Regions from separate parts of the Pseudophaeobacter sp. A-200-2 genome, predicted to be linked through region 2. Evidence: riboswitches for the same ligand, from Rfam matches in the RefSeq annotation. Region 2 holds a riboswitch; each other region holds the start of a gene.

Region 1 (7,181 bases), on a different contig from region 2:
TTGACGGCCAGGTGACCGAGCAGGTCGAGCTGGACCCCCAGCTGCACAAGAATTCGATCCGCCATCTGGCGATGCAGGCGGATGGCACCGTTGCCTTTGCTATGCAGTGGCAGGGCGATCTGGGCGCCGATGTGCCGATCGTCGGGCTGCACAAGCCCGGCAGTGCGCCACGGCTGATGGCCGCCGATGACCCGCGCCTGCGCAACCTCAATGGATACGGCGGCTCCATTGCCTTTTCCACTGATGGTCAGCAAGTAGCTGTCACCTCGCCCCGCGGCGGCGTGGTGCAGGTCATGGACACCGCAAGCGGAGCTCTCACCACGGAACATCATCTGCCCGATGTCTGCGGCCTGTCCCAATCGACAGATGGGTTTATCGCAAGTTCCGGCAGCGGTGAGATCGTCGAGATCGCCAAGGGTCGCCTGTCGGTCCTGAACCAGGCCGAGCTGCGCTGGGACAACCACCTGATCCCTGTCATCTGACACTCCCCTGACATCTGAAACAACTCCCCCCGTCCCGCCTATCGCCGGGGCGGGCGAGATGAAGCCTGCGCGACAAATGGATTTTTGTTCTCCGCGCAAAACGAACCTTTTCGAAAACAAACGATGACAAACCGAAAATGAATCGCTAGATGGGCTTTGAAAGGGAAAGCCATGGATGCCACGACTCGTCAGAACGAAATCATAGAGCTGCTGAACACTCAGGATCGCGTCGAGGTCGAGGATCTGGCGCAGCGGTTCGGCGTGTCGCTGCAGACCGTGCGCACCGATCTACGCGACCTGTCGCAGCGCGGCGCGCTGTCGCGGGTGCATGGCGGCGCAGTACGCGTCAGCTCAGCCGCCACCCGCGCCTACGCGGACCGGCGCAAGCTGAACGCGGCGGGGAAACTGGCGATGGCAGCCGAGGCCGCTGAACTGATCCCCGAAGACTGCTCGATCACGCTCAATATCGGCACTTCGACCGAGCAAGTGGCCCGTGCCCTATCCGGCCATCGCGGCCTGACAGTCATTTCCAACAACATAAACATTATCAATATGATGATGGGTGGCGAGGCGCGTGAGCTGATCCTGGTTGGCGGCGCGGTCCGTCAAAGCGACGGCGCCATCGTCGGCGAAGACGCGGTGGAATTCATTTCCCGCTACAAGGTCGATTTCGCCATTATCGGCGCCTCCGCCCTCGATGCGGATGGCGCCATCATGGACCACGACGGCCGCGAGGTCTCCGTCGCCCGCGCCATCCTGAAAAACGCACGTACCCGCGTTCTGGTCTGCGATCACAGCAAATTCGACCGCTCCGCCCCGGTGCGGATCTGTGATGTGGCGGATCTCGACGTAGTGATCACCGATGCGCCAGTGCCCGATGCCTTTGCGGAGGCCGCGCGCGCCGCGGGAACACGCATCATCGTGGCGGGAGACACCGCCAGCCAAAACGAAAGAAACGAAAATGACTGATCAAAAGATCACCGACCTGTTCATCATCGGCGGCGGCATCAACGGCTGCGGCATTGCCCGCGATGCGGCAGGCCGTGGCTTGTCGGTCAGCCTTGCAGAAATGAACGATCTGGCCTCGGCCACTTCCTCGGCCTCGACCAAACTGTTTCATGGCGGCCTGCGCTATCTGGAATATTTCGAATTCCGTCTGGTGCGCGAAGCGCTGATCGAGCGCGAGGTCCTGCTGAAGGCGATGCCCCATATTTCCTGGCCGATGCGCTTTGTGCTGCCCTTTCACAAGGAGATGCGGTTCGACAGTGAAACGCCGACCTCCCGCCTGCTGACGCGGATCATGCCCTGGATGAAGGGCCGCCGCCCGGCCTGGCTGATCCGCCTTGGGCTGTTTCTCTATGACACGCTGGGCAAGCGCGGCATCCTGCCCGGCACCCGCAAGCTGGACCTCAGCCGCGACGAAGCGGGGGCGCCGCTGAAGGACAAGTTCCAGACCGCCTTTGAATATTCGGACTGCTGGATCGAGGATGCCCGGCTTGTCGTGCTCAACGCCCGCGACGCGCAGGCGCGCGGCGCCGAAATCATGACCCGCACCAAAGTTCTGGCGGCTGAACGCGCCGAGGATCACTGGCTTATCCACCTGAAGGACAGTCTAACGGGGCAAGTGTTCACGCGCCGGTCGCGGATGCTGGTCAATGCGGCGGGTCCCTGGGTTGCGGAGGTATTGAACCAGAAACTGGGCCAGAACAGCCGCGAAGGCGTGCGTCTGGTACGCGGCAGCCATATCGTGGTTCCGAAACTCTTCGACCACGGGCGCTGCTATTTCTTTCAGGGCACCGACGGGCGGATCATCTTTGCCATCCCCTATGAAGAGGATTTCACTCTGATCGGCACCACCGACGCCGACCATCCCGACCCGGAGACGGCCCCCACCTGCACCCCCGAGGAACAGGACTACCTGATCGATTTTGCCTCGCAGTATTTCAAAAAGCCGCTGCACCGCGACGACATTCTGTGGACCTACTCCGGTGTGCGCCCGCTGTATGACGATGGCGCCAGCTCGGCGACGGCGGCGACGCGGGAATACGTGCTGTCACTGGACACGGGCAATGCACCGCTGCTGAACATCTTTGGCGGCAAGATCACCACCTACCGCAAACTGGCCGAGGCCGCGCTTGCCAAGATCTCCGAGGCTCTGCCCGGCGTCGGCGGCAACTGGACAGCAGGTGTGCCCCTGCCCGGCGGCAATTTCGCGGTCAAAGATGTGACCAAGCTGCAGGCGGATCTTGCAGCGGATTATTCCTTCCTGACGCCTTATTGGGCCCGGCGCCTGATCCGCGCTTATGGCACCGAAGCGCGGTTGATCCTGGGTGAAGCAAAATCCGCCGAGGCGCTGGGGCGCACTTTTGGCGCCACCATTACTGAGCGGGAGTTGGACTGGGCGATTGCCAACGAATGGGTGCGCAGCGGCGATGATTTCCTGTGGCGCCGCACCAAATTGGGCCTGCGCCTGACCGAGGAAGAGCGCGCGGCCGTCGATACCTATATCAAGGACAAGATTGCCGCGTAACGGCGGGGAAATCGAAACGCACCGGGCACGGTATTCCCTGCCCGGTGACACCTCTGCAGATGGTCTGGCCGTCTTAGAACTCCACCCCTTTCTGCGCCTTGATCCCGGCGCGGAAAGGATGTTTGATCTGGCCCATCTCGGTCACCAGATCCGCGATCTCGATCAGCTCTTCCTTGGCGTTGCGTCCGGTCAGAACCACATGAGTCATCGGTGGTTTCTGCTCAACCAGAAACTCCAGAACCTCATCCAGATCCAGATATTCATAGCGCAGCGCGATATTGATTTCATCGAGCAAAACCATTGTGTTGCGCTCATCCAGTATCATTTCCTTGGCCTTTTCCCAACCTGCGCGGGCCGCCGCGATATCGCGGGCCTTGTCCTGCGTTTCCCAGGTGAAGCCTTCGCCCATCGCGTAGAACTGGCACAGATCGCCGAAATGCTCCTCGATCAGGGTGCGTTCGCCGGTCTGCCAGGCGCCCTTGATGAACTGCACCACGGCGGATGGCATGCCGTGGGCGATGCAGCGCATGATCATGCCGAATCCCGAGCTGGACTTGCCCTTGCCGGGGCCGGTGTGGACGATGATCAGCCCCTTTTCACCGTCCTTATTGGCCATCATGCGGTCACGCGCCGCTTTCTTTTTCGCCATCTTGGACGCGTGCCGTGCCGCTTCTTCCTCGGAAATGCCGTTATCAGACTTTTCGGTCACCAAGTGCCCTCCTGCAGTTTGGCACCATGTCTTGACAAGGAAGCCCGCAATAGCGCAAGGGGATTTTGTTGGTTCCTGCGAAAGCAGGCGAAGAGGGAATGTGACACGGCCATCTGGCCCAAGCACAGCCGCCCCCGCGACCGTGACCGGAGAGGTCTCCACGCCACTGGGTAACACCGGGAAGGCCGGAGAACCGCAAAGACCCCGCAGCAATGCGGCGGCCTTGAGATCCGCAAGCCGGGAGACCTGCCAACAGACTTAATCTACGGGCGGACGGGGTGTGCCGCGACCGGATGAGAGCCGATTCATCCATACGGCTCCCCTCTGGCCTCTCCCCGTCTGTCTGACAGGACGCAAGGAGACGCCCGCCAATGGCGAAGGATACGGCTGAACAGCCCCCCAAAGGCAGCCCAGAGGTCACCCTGACCATCTGCACCACCTGCAAGCGCGAAGGCGTTGATCCCGAAGCCACCCGGCCCGGCACCCTGTTGCTGCAGGCGCTGCGCGCCGCCGACCTGCCCGACGGGGTTTCGGTGCGCGGCGTCGAATGCCTGTCCGCCTGCAAGCGCGGGTGTTCCATGGTGCTGAGCGGCGGCACCGAGCGCTGGAGCTACATCTACGGCGATCTGGATCCCGATCAACACGTTGATGACATCCTGCAAGGTGCGGCTGCCTATGCCGCGACCGACGACGGTCTGGTGCCCTGGCGTGCGCGCCCGCAGGTCTTTCGCAAGCAATCCATCGCCCGCATTCCCCCGGCGCCCCAGCCGGGTGAATGCCCATCCGAGGAGTAACCGATGAGCGATCTCAACAAAATTCCCGTCACCGTGGTGACCGGCTTTCTCGGCGCGGGCAAGACCACGCTGATCCGTCACCTGATGCAGAACCCGCAGGGCAAACGCCTGGCCGTACTGGTCAATGAATTCGGCACCGCGGGTGTGGACAGCGACATCCTGAAATCCTGCGCCGATGAAAACTGCCCAGAAAACAATATCGTGGAGCTGGCGAACGGCTGCATCTGCTGCACCGTGGCGGACGATTTCATTCCCACGATCGAGGCCCTGATGGCGCTGCCGGAAACGCCCGAACATATCCTGATTGAAACCTCCGGGCTAGCGCTGCCGAAACCGCTGCTGAAAGCCTTTGACTGGCCCGCGATCCGCTCGCGCATCACCGTAGACGGGGTCATTGCCCTGGCCGACGCCGAAGCCGTCGCCGCAGGGCAATTCGCCCCGGATCTTGACGCCGTGCAGGCCCAGCGCGAAGCGGACGACAGTCTGGATCATGAAACCCCGCTGTCCGAAGTCTTCGAGGACCAGATCTCGTGTGCAGATATCGTGCTTCTGTCCAAGGCGGACCTTGCCGGGGAAGAAGGCCTTGCCAAGGCCCGTGCCGTAATCGAAGCCGAAGCCCCGCGCCAACTGCCGATCCTGCCGATGAGCGAAGGCGTGATCGATCCGCGTGTGGTGCTGGGGATCGGCGCGGCGGCGGAAGACGATCTGGAGGCCCGCCCCAGTCATCACGATGGCCACCACGATCACGAGCATGATGACTTTGAAAGCATCGTCGTTGAAATGGGCGAAGTCTCCGACCCGCAGGACCTGCAGGACCGCATCGTCAACATGGCCCGCAACCGCAAAATTCTGCGCGTCAAAGGCTATGTCGCGGTGGAAGGGAAACCGATGCGCATGCTGGTTCAGGCGGTGGGCGAACGGCTGCGCGCCCAATACGACCAACCCTGGGGCGCCCAGCCGCGCAAGACCCAGCTGGTGGTGATTGCCGAACACGACGATATCGACGTCGCGGGCATCCACGCGGATCTGGGAGCCTGAGTTCGGTGCAAGACCGGGGCAAAAACAGCTGTCTCGTCCGGTCGAAAGACCGGACAGCCCCCGACCGCCCCCATGGGCGGGGGCTTTGCCCCCACCCGCGGCAGTGGGCCGTCCTCCGCGTATCCGATCAGATCGGGTGGAGCTGACCCATGCATGTCGTCTTTCGCGAAAGCCACGGCCTTGAAGAAACCGATACGCCCTTTGACGTTGGGCAGGATCCCGCAGAGCTGATCGTTCTGTCCTTTTCCGACAGCGATCTGGGCGCCTTTGCCGCGGGCTGGCACCGGGCGGGCGGTAAGCTTCCCTCCTGTCGCCTTGCCAATCTGGTGGCGCTGAAACATCCCCTCTCGGTGGACACCTACGCCGAACAGACGCTGGAAGGCGCCAAGGGTGTTCTGGTGCGCCTCATTGGCGGCGAAAGCTACTGGTCATACGGCCTCTCCACCCTTCAGGATCTGGCCCGTCGCAAGGGGATCGCCCTCGCGGTCCTGCCCGCCGACGGGCGCGAAGATCCGCGGCTTGATGAACTCTCGACCCTGCCGGTCTCGACCCTGCGGCGTCTTCAGGCGCTGTGCGATGCAGGTGGCGCGGTCGCAGCACAGGCGGCCCTGGCACAGCTTGCCCTGGCAGCAGGCCTGTACGCGGGCCCGGTTCCGGGGATGAAGACAACGCCCGACTATGGCTACTACGACCCTGATAGGGGCGTGATCGCGGATATCCCCCAAGAGGGCAGGCCGCTGGTCCTGGTCAGTTTCTACCGCTCTTACCTGACTTCGGCAGATACCGCCCCGGTGGATGCGCTGATCGCCGAGCTGCGCGCGCGCGGCTATGCCGCCTATGGCACCTTTGCCGCCAGCCTCAAGGCCCCCGCAGCCGCCGATTGGCTGGGAGCGGAACTCCCCCGGCTTGCCTCCGCCGCCATCATCAACGCCACCGCCTTTTCGGCGCAAGGCTCAGACGGGCGCCCGTCGCCGCTGAGCACAACAGGCTGCCCGGTGTTCCAGGTGGCGCTCTCCACCGCGCGGCGCAAGGACTGGGCCGAGGCGGCGCGGGGCCTGTCGCCCGCTGACCTTGCCATGCATGTGGTCCTGCCCGAGGTGGATGGCCGTATCATGGCGGGCGTGGTCAGCTTCAAGGCGCCTTCCAAGAAAGACCCCGACCTCCAGTATTCGCGCTTTGCCCACCGCGCCGATCCGGGCCGCGTGCGCGCCGCCGTGGACCGGATCGAAGGCTGGCTGCGGCTGGCCCAGCTCCGAAACAGCGACAAACGCCTGGCGCTGGTGCTTTCCACATATCCGGGGCGCGACTACAATATCGCCCATGCGGTGGGCCTTGATGCGCTGGCTTCCTGCGAACAGCTTCTGACCGCGCTTGCCGATCAGGGCTACAGCGTCACGGGGACAGGCGATCTTGGTGCCCGCCTCGGAGAGGAGCGCATCGCCTTGCCGCTCGCGGACTACAAGGCGGCTCTGAAAACGCTTCCCGACCCCTTGCAAACCGACCTCAAGACGGCCTGGGGCGCGCCGGAGGAAGACCCAGACCTGCGCGACGGCGCCTTCCACCTGAAGGCCCTCATCGCAGGCAAGGCGATCATCGCCCTGCAACCCGAACGCGGCGAGGTTACGACC
Region 2 (7,181 bases):
TTGCAGTATGATGGCGTCTGACATCTCCTGCGTCAGCGGGATCAGCCGCGCCGCCAAGGCATCAGCTGCGACCGGAACTCCGTTCAGATGCAGCCCGTCCGCTGTGACCAGCACTAGCCGGGGCGGCCCCTGATAGGCGGCTCCTGCCCCGCCCATAGTGAGCGGAACCACCCGGTCGCGGCCGAATTGCGAGGCCAGCATGAAGAACACCAACAGCAGGAACACCACGTCGATCATCGGCGCGAGGCTGATGCGCTTTTTCCGGCGCGGTGCTCCGAAGGCCAGTGTCATTGCGCGGCCTGACGTTGTGCCGGTCGGGCAGCGGCTGCGGTGAAGACGCGGGTGGCGGCATCCTCCATCCGGGCCTGTTCACGCTCGGCCAGTCCTTCGATCCAGGAGGCCAGCGCCGAGGCCGGGATCGCCACGGCCATGCCTGCCGCCGTGGTCAAAAGCGCCTCCCAGATGCCGCCAGCGAGCACCGAAGGATCCGCGCCGCTGCCGCTTTCCTGCAGCGCCTGAAAAGCGCCGATCATGCCCAGAACGGTCCCCAAGAGGCCGACCAGCGGCGCGATTGCGGCGATCAGCTCAAGGGGGCGCAGACCATGACGCAGGGCGGCCAGCTCGGCCTTGGCGATGCGGGTGGTTTCCTTTTCTGCGGTTTCGGGACTGAACTCGGGCGTCAGCAGCGCCATCATCGCCGACCGGGTGACCCGGTCCAGCGGCGTGCGCCCCGGCGCGACAGGCACCGCCCCCCCGGCCCGCCATTGATCCAGCCATGTTTCGGATTGCGGCCTGCGCCAGACCCCGACCTGTGCCAGCCCGATCAGGCGCCACAGAAACAGGGCGAGTGTCAGAACCGACAGCGCGCCGATGACCCAAAGGGCGGGACCGCCGCGGGCCATGAAATCGAAAAGAGGGGCAAAGGACATAGCAGCCTCCGTCAGTGGCCCGGAAGTCCCGGGTTGGTTTGCTCAGCGCCGCGGTCAAAACGCGCCGAATGGAAGTCTGCCGGACGGTCGTGACCCGGCCAGATGGTGCAGGCGCGGCCCGCCTGCGTCAACGCCGCTGCCTGCATCTGCACGCGCTCAGGCATCGACCGCCCTCCGGGCGTTGGATACCTTCCACTCCAGCGCGCCAGTGTGGACGGCCTTGTAGACGGCTTTTCCGATGGCTTCGCCGGTGGCGGTGTGCAGCCCGGCATAGGGATTTGCCCCGGAAGGTGCAGCAACCGCGACGCAGTCGGTGCCGGTGCCGGTTGCGGTTCCACCGCCGCCCGGCAGTTCAAACCCCGCATCCATCACGGCTGCGGTGCGGGCCTGCACCACGATACTCAGCGCCTCAATCAGCCCGGCCTGCGTCAGCCCTTCGGAAAGGCGCAGGGCGACATTGATGGTGCCCCAGTCGCGGCGGGAGTAATCCACCCGGCTGCCGATCCGTTCACCGTTCGACAGGCCGACGGTGGCCACCGCATGGGCCGAAATTCCCTCGACCGTGGCCAAGGCTTCGCAATAGTGCCGCACATCACGCGAGGTCAGGAAAGCGACCGCGTCGCTGCCGCCGCGCTGTGCCAATTCGTCCGCGAACCATTCGGTGACATCCAGATCGCGCGGCAGGTCGCTGTTCCTGACCTCGCGCCACAGGATTCGGCGAGCGGTGACAAATCCGGGCTGGTTCACTGCCCAGCTCAGCACCTGCATCTCGGCGCCGAGATCAAACTCGATCCATGGGCGCTGCAGGGTGACCGCGCACATCACAGCACCTCCAGCGGCTGGAATATCGGCCCCTGCGCTGTGGTCTCGTGCCAGACCGAGATGCCAAAGGCGCGCGCCATCAGATCGGGCGTCAGCACCTCGACGGGCGGGCCATCGGCCATGATACCGCCGTCGGCCAGCAGGATCAGCCGGGTGCAGTGACGGGCGGCCAGTCCCAGATCGTGCAGGGACACCAGCGCCGCGCGCCCTTCTGAGGCGAGGCTGGCAAAGACCTCCATGGTTGAGATCTGATGCGAGGGATCCAGCCCGGCAGAGGGCTCATCCGCCATCAAAAGCGGCGTATCTTGGGCCAGCGCCCGGGCGATCAATGCGCGGGCCTGCTCGCCGCCTGACAGGCGCGAGGCGGCGCGCTTGCGGAACGAGTCCAGCCCCATGCGAGTGATTGCCTGATCCACCAAGGCCTGATCGGCGGCTGGCAGTCGCCGCCCCTGCGGCAGATGCGGTAGACGGCCAAGAGCGACCAAACGCTCGACCGGAATCGGCCAGGCGATCTCGCGCGATTGCGGCATCCAGGCCACCGTGTGGGCCCGTTCAGAGGCGTTCATTGTGGCCAGCGAACTGCTGCCCGCTGCCGGGATCAGCCCCAGCGCGGCCCGCATCAGGCTGGTTTTCCCGGCGCCATTCGGACCCAGCAGGCCGACAAACTCACCCTTGCCAATCTCAAAGGACACATCGCGCAGCACCGGACGGTCGCGCAGGGTTACAGAAAGGTTCCGGACCGAAAGCACGCTCATGCCAGCCCCTTCCGCGTCTTGTAGATCAAGTGCAGGAACAGGGGCGCGCCAACCAGCGCGGTGACCACGCCCAGCTTGAGATCGCGGGTGGGCAGGATCAGCCGCACGGCAATATCCGCCAGTTGCAACATGATCGCGCCGCCAAGGGCGGAGGCCCAAAGCAGCCGCGAGGGCTGCCCGTCGACGAACGGACGCAGAATATGCGGCACCACAAGCCCGACAAAGCCGATGGCGCCCGCAACTGCCGTGGTGCCACCGGCAATGCTGGCAGTGCCGACGACCAGAAGCCAGCGCAGCTGCCTCAGGTTCACGCCCATGGTCTGGGCTGCATCCTCGCCCAGAGTCAGCGCATCCAGCCCGCGCCCCAGCGGCAGCAGGATCACCATCCCGGTCAGAACAAAGGGCAGCGCCAGCCAGACATGCTGCATCGAGCGGTCCGATAGCGACCCCATCATCCAGAAGACGATCTCATTAGCAGCAAAGGGATTGGGCGAGAGGTTCAGAACCAGCGAGGTCAGCGCCCCTGCCATTGCCGAAATGGCGATACCCGCGAGGATCAGCGTCAGTGATCCCCCATGCTGCCCGGCCAGCGCCATCACCAGAAACACACCGCCCAGAGCGCCAGCCAGCGCCGACAGCGGCAGGCCCAGCGTGGCGGTGGCAGCGAGGCCGGTGTTGATTGCCAATACCGCACCCAGCGCCGCTGAGGAGGACACACCGATCAGCCCCGGCTCGGCCAGCGGGTTGCGCAGGTAGCCTTGCATCGCCGCGCCCGCCAGCCCCAGCCCGGCGCCGATCACGGCGGCAAGGATTGCCCGCGGCAGCCGGATTTCACGCATCACCAGACTGAGAGGTCCATAGCCATCGTCAAACAGGGCCGCCAGGCTCTCGCCCACACCGACATCTGCAGGCCCCACCGTTAGGGAGATCAGGAACAGTGCCAGCACCGCCGCCGAGAGGCACAGCATGAGCCGGGTCATTGGCGGGCCTCACGTTCCATGAAGGCGCGGCGCTCTGCCGCCAGTGTCTCTACCGCGCGCAACACATGCGGTGTCGGGCAGATCCAGTCGGCATTGCGGATTTCCCCGGCGCCGCTGCGTCCGGCCAGCATGCGCACCAGCGGATGTTTCAGGATTTCCTCGCTGCGGGAATTGCGCGGATAGGCGGTTGTGCCGACCAGCAGATCCGGCTCTGACAGCACCAGCAGCTCCAGCGGCAGCTGGCCGGAATGGGCATAGCCCAGTTCATCGGCGATATTGCGAAAACCTGCCGCCTCCAGGATTTGCCCGGCCAGCGTCTGGCGGCCTGCAGTATATCCGTTGGCCGCATAAAGCGCGGCGCGCGGGCGATTGTCCGGGGCATCCGCCCGCAGAAACTCCAGCTGCTGGTCAAAATCCGCCAGCAACCGGCGCGCGGCCTCCTGACGGCCCAGCGCCTCACCTACCTCAACGATGCGGGTTCGGACATCCTTCAGCGAAAAGGCTGGCCCGAATTCCGCCACCGGCACGCCAAGGCGGCGCAGCATATCCATCGTTGCAGGTGCCGAAGATGCGCCAGCGAGCACCAGATCCGGCTTCAGCAGGTAGATTTCTTCCGCCAGCCCGTGATTGACCGGATAGGCCTGCGCCTCTTCGGCCATGGCCGAGGCCCGCGGATCCCGGGCGACGAAGGAAATCGAGATCAGTTGATCCGGCGCGGCCAGCATCATGGCCATCTGGTCCACGCAGAGATTCATCGTGACGACGCGCGACGGCCCGGCAAAGGCACCGGTGGCGGCCATGAAAAAGGCCAGCGCTATGCCGGGCAGCCAGCGCATCGATCAGAAGGAGGCCCGGACGCCGACATAGGCAGCGCGGCCGCGTTTCGCGTAGCCCCAGACGTCCGAGTATTCCTCGTCGAACAGATTGGTGACACGACCGGTCAGGACCACATTCGGGTTCAGCTCATACTGGGCAGAGAGATCGACAGTGGTGTAATCCGGCAGCTCGGCCGTGGCATAGGTGCCAAAGAACTGGCTGTCCCAGTTGCCTGCCACATGGCGGACATCCGCAGTGATGGAGCCGCGACCATTGAAAGTATCGAGCGTGGCGCTCAGCAGCAGTTCGTGTTCGGGGCGGCGCACCTCGACCGTACCATTGGGGTTGGTGGCATCCAGATAGGTGTAGGACAGACGGAGATCGAGGTTTTCCGTGGCCTCAAGGCTGGCCGCCAGTTCGACACCTTTGCGCTCGCTGTCTCCGGCCTGATTGCGGAAGGAGAAGGTGGTCGCATTCACCATATAGGCTTCGATCTCACCCGTCAGCGTCTCGTCGAAATAGGTCACATCAACCAGCCCGCGCCCCTGCAGGAACGGCACCTCGACACCCAGATCAAAGCTGCGGTTTTCTTCGGGCTGCAAGTTCTGATTGCCCAGATAGGTAGTGGCACCAAAGGTGCTGTTGGCAAAGAGCTCAAAATAGGTCGGGTTCACGATACCGGTGCCGGCCGAGCCATGCAGGCGCACACCGCTGCCCGCAAAGGTATAGGACGCACTGGCGTTCCAGCTGGTGGCATCTTCGAAGGCATTGTTGTTGTCGCGGCGCACGCCCAGTTGCAGATCCAGACCATTGGCAAAGCTGCCACGGTATTCCAGCGCGATCGAATTGGTTTTGCGCGCAAAGGCCGGGTTGGAACGGCTGGAATCCTCTTCCCATTCCAGAATGGCGTTCAGCAGGTGATCTGTCAGATCTACCGTCTGGCCATCAAGGCCAAAGCTCAGCAGGTATTTCGCCGCTTCCGTCTTTGTCTCGGTCAGGGCGCCGCCGTTGTAGGATTGGTCAAAATCCGTACGCTCGTAAGACAGGCGATGTTTCAGGCGTCCGCCCAGCGTGTCGAGCTCGGCAAAGATCTGAGCCAGCTGTTCATCGCGGTCGCTGAACTGCGTGGGATCATCCACCACATAGCTGGCCGCATCGGTCGCGGTGAAGGAGGTGCTGTCGCTGTCGAAACGCTCTTCCGAGGCACGCAGGTTGAAACCCAGCTTCAGCCGCTCGGTCACAAGGTAGTCGCCTTTCACCTGCGCGGTGTTGCGGCGGATACCATCCTCTTCGCCGCCGCTGCCGGAGAAATCGTAGCCATCGTCATTATCATGCGCGAGGTTGAGCGAGATGCCGCCGCGTTCGGTTCGGGACGACACCCGCGCCGAGGCCCGGTAGCCGTCCGAGCCGACTTCGGCACTGCCACCGTATTCGGTGCCGATGCCGCCACTCTTGGTGATGATGTTGATCACACCCGCCGAGGCGTTGGAGCCGTAGAACACCGATTGCGGACCGCGCAGCACCTCGATCCGCTCGATATTGGCGGTATCAAGGCCAGACAGGATATAGTCGCTGTCGCCGCCCGAGGCCTCGATGCCGTCGATCAGGATCAGCGTGTGGTTGGCTTCGGCGCCACGGATGCGGACCTGGGTAAAGCTGTCACCTGCACCGGTGACCATCAGGCCGGGGACCGACCGCAGTGCATCCTGAACCGTGGTGATGCCGCGCTGTTCGATCTCTTCGCTGGTCACGACCGAAACCGAGCGACCGTATTTCTGCGCCTCGACAGGGGTAAAACCACCGGAGACGATGAGTTCGCCCAGATCGATGATCTCCGCCTCCTGGGCGGTTGCAATTGCGGGGGTAGTGACCATCAGGGTGGCGGCCAGGGACAAGCTTACCTTGCGCATCGTTTCAGTTCTCCCAGCCTGCACATTCGGTGCAGGAAAAGTGGCTGCCCATCTCGGGCAACATGTACAGATCATCGGTCTTTGGAAGGCAATGCTTCCACAGACGGTTCAATTGCCACCACTACGGAAGTCCGTCGTCCTCGGCGCGCCCCGCACCCGGACTGGGTGATCCTTCTGGCAGGTCTCCTGACTCGCGGGTCGCAGCTTTGCCGCGCCTTCCCGCCCCCTCTTGGGGCAGTGGCATATCGCAGCATTGCTCTCCGCTCACAGTTGCGGGGGCAGTCATGGTTTTGACGTCTTGTTCCGACGCCTTACCATGTTCCCTTTTACCCGGATGGTATTCCCAGCCGGACCAGAATGGCCGGACTTAGGCAAACTGGATTTACTCTGTCAAGAAGGAGTAGACGCCGCCAAGGATGGAGTTTTCAAACAATGCACCGCGCACACCAGCAACAATCGCCTGAAATCAACTGCTAAGTGATGGTTTCAATGCTGCAAACGCAATGCTGTGCCGCATCGACCGCAACCTTTGCGCAGGCGATATTCCACGCTACGGCATGGTTCCCCGTTCCGATCTCCACCGAATCCAATGGCTGGGGTCGTGGCTGTCCCCCCTGCCCCGCATCACGGACAGATTTCCCCTGGCAATGCCCCTGCGGTGGCAACGCGCCTCTTCCGCATCCCGGCGGAGCTATGGCATTTTCATCTCCGCCCAAAGCGTTCCAGTACGAGACCGCGCATGAACGCCCAGATCTTCGCAAAGGTCTGTCGCGGGCACAGGTTCAGTCCGGTGGCCGGTTACAGGCTTCGGTTCAAACACGACGGAAAACCAGCTTGCGCGGCAGTCTATTTCATTGACGCTGCACTGACGGGCAGCTTGCTCGACGCCTTCATTTCTTTCAATGAGAGGTTGGACCGAATGCTGGTGACACCGGGTAGCCGCCTCAGAGTGCTGTCGACGAAACCACT
Region 3 (7,181 bases), on a different contig from region 2:
TGACGGGGCGCAGGCGCGGATCAGTTTTTTCGGCGGGGAGCCTGTACTTGCCAATGCGGCCAGCGATGGCTTGCCTCCTGGGGTAGTCTATGTGGCGCTGCGCCCAGAGACCCTTACCGTTTGCGCGGCGTCCAATGCGGCGGCTGTGCTGCGCGGAACCGTGCTTGACAGCAGTTATTTCGGAGCCGGTTCGCAAATGCGGGTGCGGCTTCAGAACGGCACCGAGATTCAGGTGCAGGTGGCAGAGCCCAGCCCGGCGGGCAGCGAGATCGGGCTGATCCCAGAGACCTCCATGCTGCATGTGCTGGCAGACTGATGGGGCAGGGGATGCAACAAACTTCGCCCACGGCGCAGAATTTGCAGCAGGCCGTTGCGGCTCGTAGCAGGACGGTCCGGCGGGTCCGGTTGTTCCTGCTCTTGCCTGCGCTCGTGATCATCGGCGTGTTTGGTCTGGCGCCCCTGTCGATCGCGCTGGTCTATTCCTTGCTGGAGCCGGGAACCTATGGCGGCGTCGAATGGGTGTTCTCGACCGATGCCTATGTGCAGTTCCTGTTCGAGCGGGACATTTTTGATGACACTCTGAGTTTCAACAGCGCCTATCTGCAGATCTTTGGCCGCTCTTTCGGGCTGGCGCTATGCGCGATGATCGGCACTTTGATCCTCGGCTTTCCTGTGGCTTATTTCATCGCGGCCCGCCCACCCGAACAGCGCAATCTCTGGCTTTTTGCCATTACCCTGCCGTTCTGGACCAACCTGCTGATCCGCACCTATTCCATGCTGCTGATCGTGCGCGACGAAGGGTTCTTGAACATTGCGCTGATGAAACTGGGGCTGATCAGCGCGCCCATCGAGATGCTTTACACCGATGGGGCGGTCTTGGCCGGGCTGGTCTATAGCTATCTGCCCTTCATGATCCTGCCGATCTATGCTTCGCTGGAAAAGTTCGACTTTTCGCTGCTGGAGGCGGGACACGATCTTTATGCCTCCCGCGTGCAGGTGTTCCGCCATATCGTCATTCCGATCAGCCGCCCGGGTATCGTGGCTGGATGCGCGCTGGTGCTGATCCCCGCGCTGGGCGCCTATATCACGCCCGAGCTGTTGGGCGGTGGTAAGAAGCTGATGATCGGCAACCTGATTGCCATGCAGTTCGGATCTGGGCGCAACTGGCCCTTCGGCTCGGCGGCGGCGCTGATCCTGATGTCGGTAGTGCTGATCGCGCTGCTGGTGTCGCTCCGGGCAGGCGCCGAGAAGGAGAAGGCCCATGGATGATCTGCCCCGCAAGAGGCTTGGCATGCTGTGGCGCAACAGCGAGACGCGTGAGTTGCGGCGTCAGCCCCTGTTCACGGCGCTTTCATGGCTGGTTCTGCTGCTGCTTTATGCGCCGATCGCCGTGCTGATCCTGTTCTCTTTCAACGACAACCGCTCGGTTGTCGTCTGGACCGAGGCGAGCCTCAAGTGGTACGCCAAGGCGCTGGAGAATGACGACATCCGCAACGCGGCCTGGATTTCGATCCGGGTGGCACTGACGGCCACCACCATCGCCACGGTCGTTGCAACGATGGCGGCGTTGGCGACGACGCGGGGCGGAAATTATCGCGGGCGCGCGGCAGCGATTGCCCTGATCAATCAGCCGCTGATGATCCCGGAAATCGTCACCGCCATTGCCACCCTGTCGTTCTTTTCGATCCTGCGACAGTTGACAGGGATCACCGGGCTGGGCTGGCTCATCCTGGCGCATACGGTGTTCTGCATCCCCTTTGCCTTTATCCCGGTGCGCGCCCGTCTTGCCGACATGTCCGAAACCTTCGAGACTGCCGCCGCCGATCTTTATGCAACGCCCTGGCAGACCTTCCGCCATGTCACCCTGCCGCTGCTGATGCCGGGCATTCTGGCCGGTGCAATGCTGGCCTTCGTGGTCTCGCTGGATGACGTGATCATCACCCTGCTGATCGCCGGTCCCGGGGAAACCACCCTGCCGATCTACATCCTGGGCCAGATCCGGCGCGGCGTGACGCCCGAAGTCAATGCGGTCTCCACCATTCTGATCCTGCTGACCGTGGCCTTGGTCGCGCTGACCTTCGCCCTGCAACGCAAACGAAAATAACCAGAAGCCCGCACCAGACGGGACCCACCAACCAACAAGAGGAAGATCCATGAAACTGACGATCCTTAAGGCGGGGCTTACCTCCGTCATCGCCCTCAGTGCGGCTGCAGCTAACGCCGAAGGCACGCTGAACATCTACAACTGGGGCAATTACACCAACCCCGAGATGATCGAGAAATTCGAAAAGCAGTATGACATCGAGGTCACGTTGGATGGCTATGACAGTAATGAGACCATGCTGGCCAAGGTCAAGGAAGGCGGCAGCGGATACGACATCGTGGTCCCGGGCGACTATATGGTCGCCATCATGGTGGGCGAGGGGCTACTGGCCGAAATCAACGCCTCCGAGATGGAGAACTTCAAAAACCTCGATCCGAACTGGGTCGATGTCTACTGGGATCCGGGCCGCAAATACTCGGTACCCTATCAGTGGGGCACCACCAGCTTTACCGTCGACAGCGCGGTATACGGCGGCGACATCGACACGCTTGAGGTCGTGTTCAACCCGCCCGAAGAGCTGAAGGGCCGCATCAATATGCTCAACGACATGAACGATGTGATCAACGCCGGACTGCGCTATCTCGATTATCCGCGCTGCAACTCCGACCCCGCCCAGATGAAAGAGCTGCTGGCGCTCTTGCTCAAGGCCAAGGAAGACTGGCGCACCATGGACTACGCGGTGATCGAAAAGCTGACCTCGAAGGATGTCGACCTGTCGCAAAGCTGGAACGGCGCCGCGATGCGCGCCCGCGCCGATCGCCCGACGCTGAAATACGCCTATCCCAAGGAAGGCTTCACCGGCTGGATGGACAACGTCGCGGTGCTGGCGGATGCCCCCAACATGGAGAACGCCAAGCTGTTCGTGAATTTCATGATGGAGCCTGAAAACGCGGCGATGACTTCCAACTTTGCCCGCTATGCCAACGGCGTCATCGGCTCCGAGGAATTCATGGACGCCGAAATGCTGGAGGCGCCGGAGATCGTGATGCCTGAAGGCGCCCCGGTGCCGGACTTCGTCAAACCCTGCGATCAGGATGTTGTGGCGATGTACAACAAGGTCTGGACCCGCCTGAAGCAGTAACTCAGCCAAATAGAAGGGTGGTGGCCCGCGTGGCCATCACCGAAATTTTGACCGCAGCCCAGACGCTGGGCTGCCATGCGGGAGCGTGCCCAATGCACCGGACAGCAGACAGTCTGAAGCCGAAAACGGCGCGGGAAATCGGCATCATGCAGGGATTTCCGCCACCGCCGGAAAAACGGCCGACGCTGGACAACTGGGATTTGGCGCCCTTCAACCGCTGGTCCTTCCAGAACATGCGGCGCCTGTTTCCCACGGCGGATGTGCGCAGCGGACCCGGCGCGGCTGCGCCGCTGCCAACGGTGCTTCAGGATCTGTCAAAGGTCTGTTTTGCCACCAGCGAAGGCACCCGCCAGTCGGTCGGCGATTGGCTGTGGCAAAGCTACACCGACGGGTTTCTGGTGCTGAAAAGCGGCGCCATCGTCACCGAGTTCTACGCCAATGATTTTCACGTGGAGGGGGCGCATCTGGGGCAGTCGGTCTCCAAATCCGTGATTGGCATCCTCGCCGGGATCCTGCAGGGTGAGGGGCAGCTGGATCTGGCCGCCCCGCTGGAGGAGATCGTGCCGGAACTGGCGGGCACCGGCTACGCAGGCTGCACGGTGGATCAGGCGCTGGACATGCTGTCTGGTGCGCGGTTCTCTGAGGACTACGGTCTGCCGGGTAGTGACATGACCCGGGTCGATATCGCTTCGGGCTGGCGCCCGGTGCGGGACGGGGAGATCAAGCCGACGATACGCGACGTGATCCTCTCCCTGCCGCAGGAACGGGCGCATGGGCTCAGCTTTTCCTACCGGTCGATTGAAACCGATGTCATTGCCTGGGCGCTGGAACGGGTCAGCGGTACGGATCTGTCCGTACTCCTGTCCGACCGGATCTGGCGCAGGCTTGGCTGCGAACTGGATGGGTTCTTTACCGTCGATGATGCGGGCACGGCGCTGGCCGATGGGGGGTTCAATGCGAGCCTGCGGGACTATGCCCGGTTCGGACATATGGTGCTGAATGGCGGCCGGGTTGGCGATGACCAGATCGTGCCCGAGGCCTGGATCGATGGTATCTGCATAGGTGCGGATCCGTCGAAATTCGGCGCACCCTATGACGTGCTGTCACCGCAAGGCGCCTATCGGCGGTTCTGGTGGGTGCACGATCCCGGGCGCGGCGTGTTCATGGCCCGGGGTGTGTTCGGTCAGTTGATCTTTATCGATCGCAGCGCCGATGTTGTGATCGTAAAGCTGTCGAGCTGGCCTGACTATCTGATCTCGGCCTTTGGTCTGGATGCCGTGCAGGCCTGCGAGGCCATCGTCAGCGCGCTGGACTAGGGCGGAGGGGTACCGTCGTGCGGGGCGGCGCAGGATGTAGATATCCATGATCCAGCCATGTTCCGCGCGCGCCTTCGCGCGCATATCAATGATCTCATCCGCGGTTTCGCGCAGCGCGCCGGATAGGGAGATTTCTTTCTCCATACCGGCATAGGCAGACCACCAGATCTGAACACCTTCGGGGTCGATGGACTGAAAACTGCAGTCGCCGTCCAGCATGATGACAAGCGTATCGGCACTGTCTGGCCAGCCTGCGTCACGCAGCTGGCGGCCAGTGGTGATGGTGACGGGATCACCGATCTCATTGAGGGGGATGGCATGGCTGGCCGTCAGCGCCTGGATTGAGGTGATGCCGGGAATGACCCGCAGGGAAACCTCGGTCCGGGCCTGAAGCCGCGCGGCGATGCGCATGGTGCTGTCGTAGAGCGACGGATCGCCCCAGACCAGAAAGCCGACCTTGCCGCCCCGGGGCAGGTGCTGATCGATGGTCTCTTGCCAGACCTCGGCAATGGCATCGTGCCAGTCGTCCACTCGCTGTCGGTAGCTTGGTGTCGCGGGATCGCGCTGCGGCAGGTCGAATTCGACGATCGCAGGCCCCGGCGATTTGATCACCCGGTTGCAGATGTCCCGGCGCAGACCGGCCAGATCGTCCTTACCGGCACCTTTGTTGGGAATGAGGATTAGCTCCAGCCCGTTCAGGGCTTCGACCGCCTGCAGGGTCAGATGCTGGGGATTGCCGGTGCCAATGCCAACAAGGGTGAGATCAATCATGTCAGGCGCCTTTGGAAAAGAAACACGGCCCCGAAACGGGGCCGCGCTATGTGAAACTTCAGATGTCGGCGAAAGGCTTACGCAGCCGCATAAAGGCGGGGCGTGACCAGACCGCTGCGCTCCAAACCGCGCAGGCTTTTGGCGGCGGCCAGAACGGCCAGATCGGCCAGCGGTTCGATCAGGATGACGGTCATGTAAGCTGCACCAAAGGTAAAGACCGAGGCCATGGTTTCAGCGCCGATGCCCTGACCGTAGAAGGCCCAGAAAGCGACCCAGCCGACAACGCCTGCCTGATAGGCGGTCGACAGCGCCAGCGCCTGAGAATACTTCAGATCAACATAGGCAGTGTTCGGAGCGATGATCCGCTTGGCCAGTTCCTTCATCGCGAACAGCGGGACCAGCAGCGTGGTCAGGTTGATGAAATACTGCGGCAGATCGATCGGGGCAAAGAACACGCCCTGGATCAGAAGTCCCATCGCCAGACCGAAGGCAGCAGGTGCAGCGCCCAGCAGCAGGAACAGGGTCGAGCCGAGGATGAAGTGAACCTCGGAAACGCCCACAGGGAAATGCGGCAGCACTTCGAAGAAGGTGAAGACGCCGACAGTCGCAATGGCCGAACGCGCCGCAAAGGATGCGATGCCGGAGGCGGCCAGATCTTCCATCGTCTTTTTCGCAGCAAAGCCCATGGCGCCAGCGGCGGTGGCATAGGACAGGGCGATTTTGACGCCGTTTACGATTCCGGGTTCGATATGCATGTTCTGTCTCCTTACCGCCTCACCCGGCGGCATTACATAGGTTATGGTTGGGCCATGCTGGCCACGTCTTCCAACGGCAGGTCTCCTGACTCGCGGGTCGATGCCGGTCCGAGGCCTTCCCAGTCCTGATAGGGACCAGTGGCTATGCCCGGTGGCTCTCCGCTCACAGTTGCGGGGGCAGTCACGGATTTGGCGCCTGATGGCTACACCTCACCGTGTTCCCTTTTCATCCTTGGGTCTTGGACCCGTCGGAACCTTTGGTCTTTCAGAGATGACACAGCGCTTACAAAGCTGTCAACGTGTCTGGCGCGACATCCGTGTTTCAATTGCGGCATATGGGCGATCAGCGGGGCAGGTCCTCATCGGCCAGGGGACCATAGAGGATCAGCACCGGAGCCTTGGTCTCCATCGCGCGCAGAACCTCGGGGAGTTCCCCCACCGTGTGGCAGGACAGCGACTGATCCGGGGTCGAAACACCCAGCGCGATCAGCGCGTGCGTCTCGGGCGGCAGCCCGGCCACCAGCAACCGTTCGGCGAGCGCTGCAAAGGTGCGTTTCCCCATGTAGACAACGGTCGTGGCTTCGGGATCGGCGAGGGCGGCCATATTCAGCCCCTCGGGCAGGCCGCCGGTTACGTCATGGCCGGTGATGAACTGCAGTCGTCGCGCGGTCAGCCGCCGGGTCAGCGGGATATTGGCGGCCGCAGCAGCTGCCGAGGCCGCCGTGACACCGGGCACGATCTCGAACCCGATGCCTGCCTGCCGCAGCGCGGTGATTTCCTCTTCCAGACGGCCAAAGACGCCGGAGTCGCCGGATTTCAGCCGCACTACATGCGCCCCGGTTGCTGCGTATTCGACCAAGAGCTGGCTAACGTGGTCCTGCCGGGGTGAGGGGCGCCCTGCACGTTTGCCCACTCCGACGAGATCGGCGTCCTTGCGCGCATGGGTCAGGATCGGCCCCGATGAAAGGTCATCGAACAGAACCGCATCGGCTGCCCCCAGCCGTTTCACCGCCTTGACGGTCAACAGTTCAGGGTCGCCGGGGCCGGAGGAGACGAAACTGACAAAACCGCTCATGATTGCTCTCCGGTGATCAGGTGGAAGAAGGTGCCGGTCACATGGCCGCGTATCGAGCCGGTTTCCGGCACCGGGTTGC

The links. Region 2 has a riboswitch for cobalamin ahead of SM766_RS02695 (TonB-dependent receptor plug domain-containing protein). Riboswitches for the same ligand answer to the same signal wherever they lie in the genome.
Positions count from the first base shown of each region.
Region 1: another riboswitch for cobalamin. It lies ahead of SM766_RS17910 (DUF1636 family protein); the one in region 2 lies ahead of SM766_RS02695 (TonB-dependent receptor plug domain-containing protein).
Region 3: another riboswitch for cobalamin. It lies ahead of SM766_RS17975 (energy-coupling factor ABC transporter permease); the one in region 2 lies ahead of SM766_RS02695 (TonB-dependent receptor plug domain-containing protein).

Region 1 covers NZ_JAXGFU010000012.1:81,624-88,804, forward strand. Annotated here, with positions in the region: gene SM766_RS17890 (DUF1513 domain-containing protein) at 1-482, shown strand, start outside; gene SM766_RS17895 (DeoR/GlpR family DNA-binding transcription regulator) at 654-1,451, shown strand; gene glpD (glycerol-3-phosphate dehydrogenase) at 1,444-3,012, shown strand; gene cobO (cob(I)yrinic acid a,c-diamide adenosyltransferase) at 3,086-3,721, opposite strand; cobalamin riboswitch at 3,774-3,989, shown strand; gene SM766_RS17910 (DUF1636 family protein) at 4,093-4,515, shown strand; gene cobW (cobalamin biosynthesis protein CobW) at 4,519-5,553, shown strand; gene cobN (cobaltochelatase subunit CobN) at 5,703-7,181, shown strand, end outside.
Region 2 covers NZ_JAXGFU010000002.1:33,993-41,173, reverse strand. Annotated here, with positions in the region: gene SM766_RS02730 (ExbD/TolR family protein) at 1-291, opposite strand, end outside; gene SM766_RS02725 (MotA/TolQ/ExbB proton channel family protein) at 288-929, opposite strand; gene SM766_RS02720 (hypothetical protein) at 941-1,093, opposite strand; gene SM766_RS02715 (adenosylcobinamide amidohydrolase) at 1,086-1,751, opposite strand; gene SM766_RS02710 (ABC transporter ATP-binding protein) at 1,751-2,506, opposite strand; gene SM766_RS02705 (FecCD family ABC transporter permease) at 2,503-3,486, opposite strand; gene SM766_RS02700 (ABC transporter substrate-binding protein) at 3,483-4,322, opposite strand; gene SM766_RS02695 (TonB-dependent receptor plug domain-containing protein) at 4,326-6,212, opposite strand; cobalamin riboswitch at 6,372-6,584, opposite strand; gene SM766_RS02690 (Lrp/AsnC family transcriptional regulator) at 7,059-7,181, opposite strand, start outside.
Region 3 covers NZ_JAXGFU010000012.1:98,184-105,364, reverse strand. Annotated here, with positions in the region: gene SM766_RS18005 (ABC transporter ATP-binding protein) at 1-316, shown strand, start outside; gene SM766_RS18000 (ABC transporter permease) at 328-1,269, shown strand; gene SM766_RS17995 (ABC transporter permease) at 1,292-2,104, shown strand; gene SM766_RS17990 (extracellular solute-binding protein) at 2,154-3,185, shown strand; gene SM766_RS17985 (serine hydrolase domain-containing protein) at 3,278-4,501, shown strand; partial or broken gene cobF (precorrin-6A synthase (deacetylating)) at 4,526-5,272, opposite strand; gene SM766_RS17975 (energy-coupling factor ABC transporter permease) at 5,350-6,027, opposite strand; cobalamin riboswitch at 6,086-6,301, opposite strand; gene cobA (uroporphyrinogen-III C-methyltransferase) at 6,371-7,102, opposite strand; gene SM766_RS17965 (cobyrinic acid a,c-diamide synthase CobB) at 7,099-7,181, opposite strand, start outside.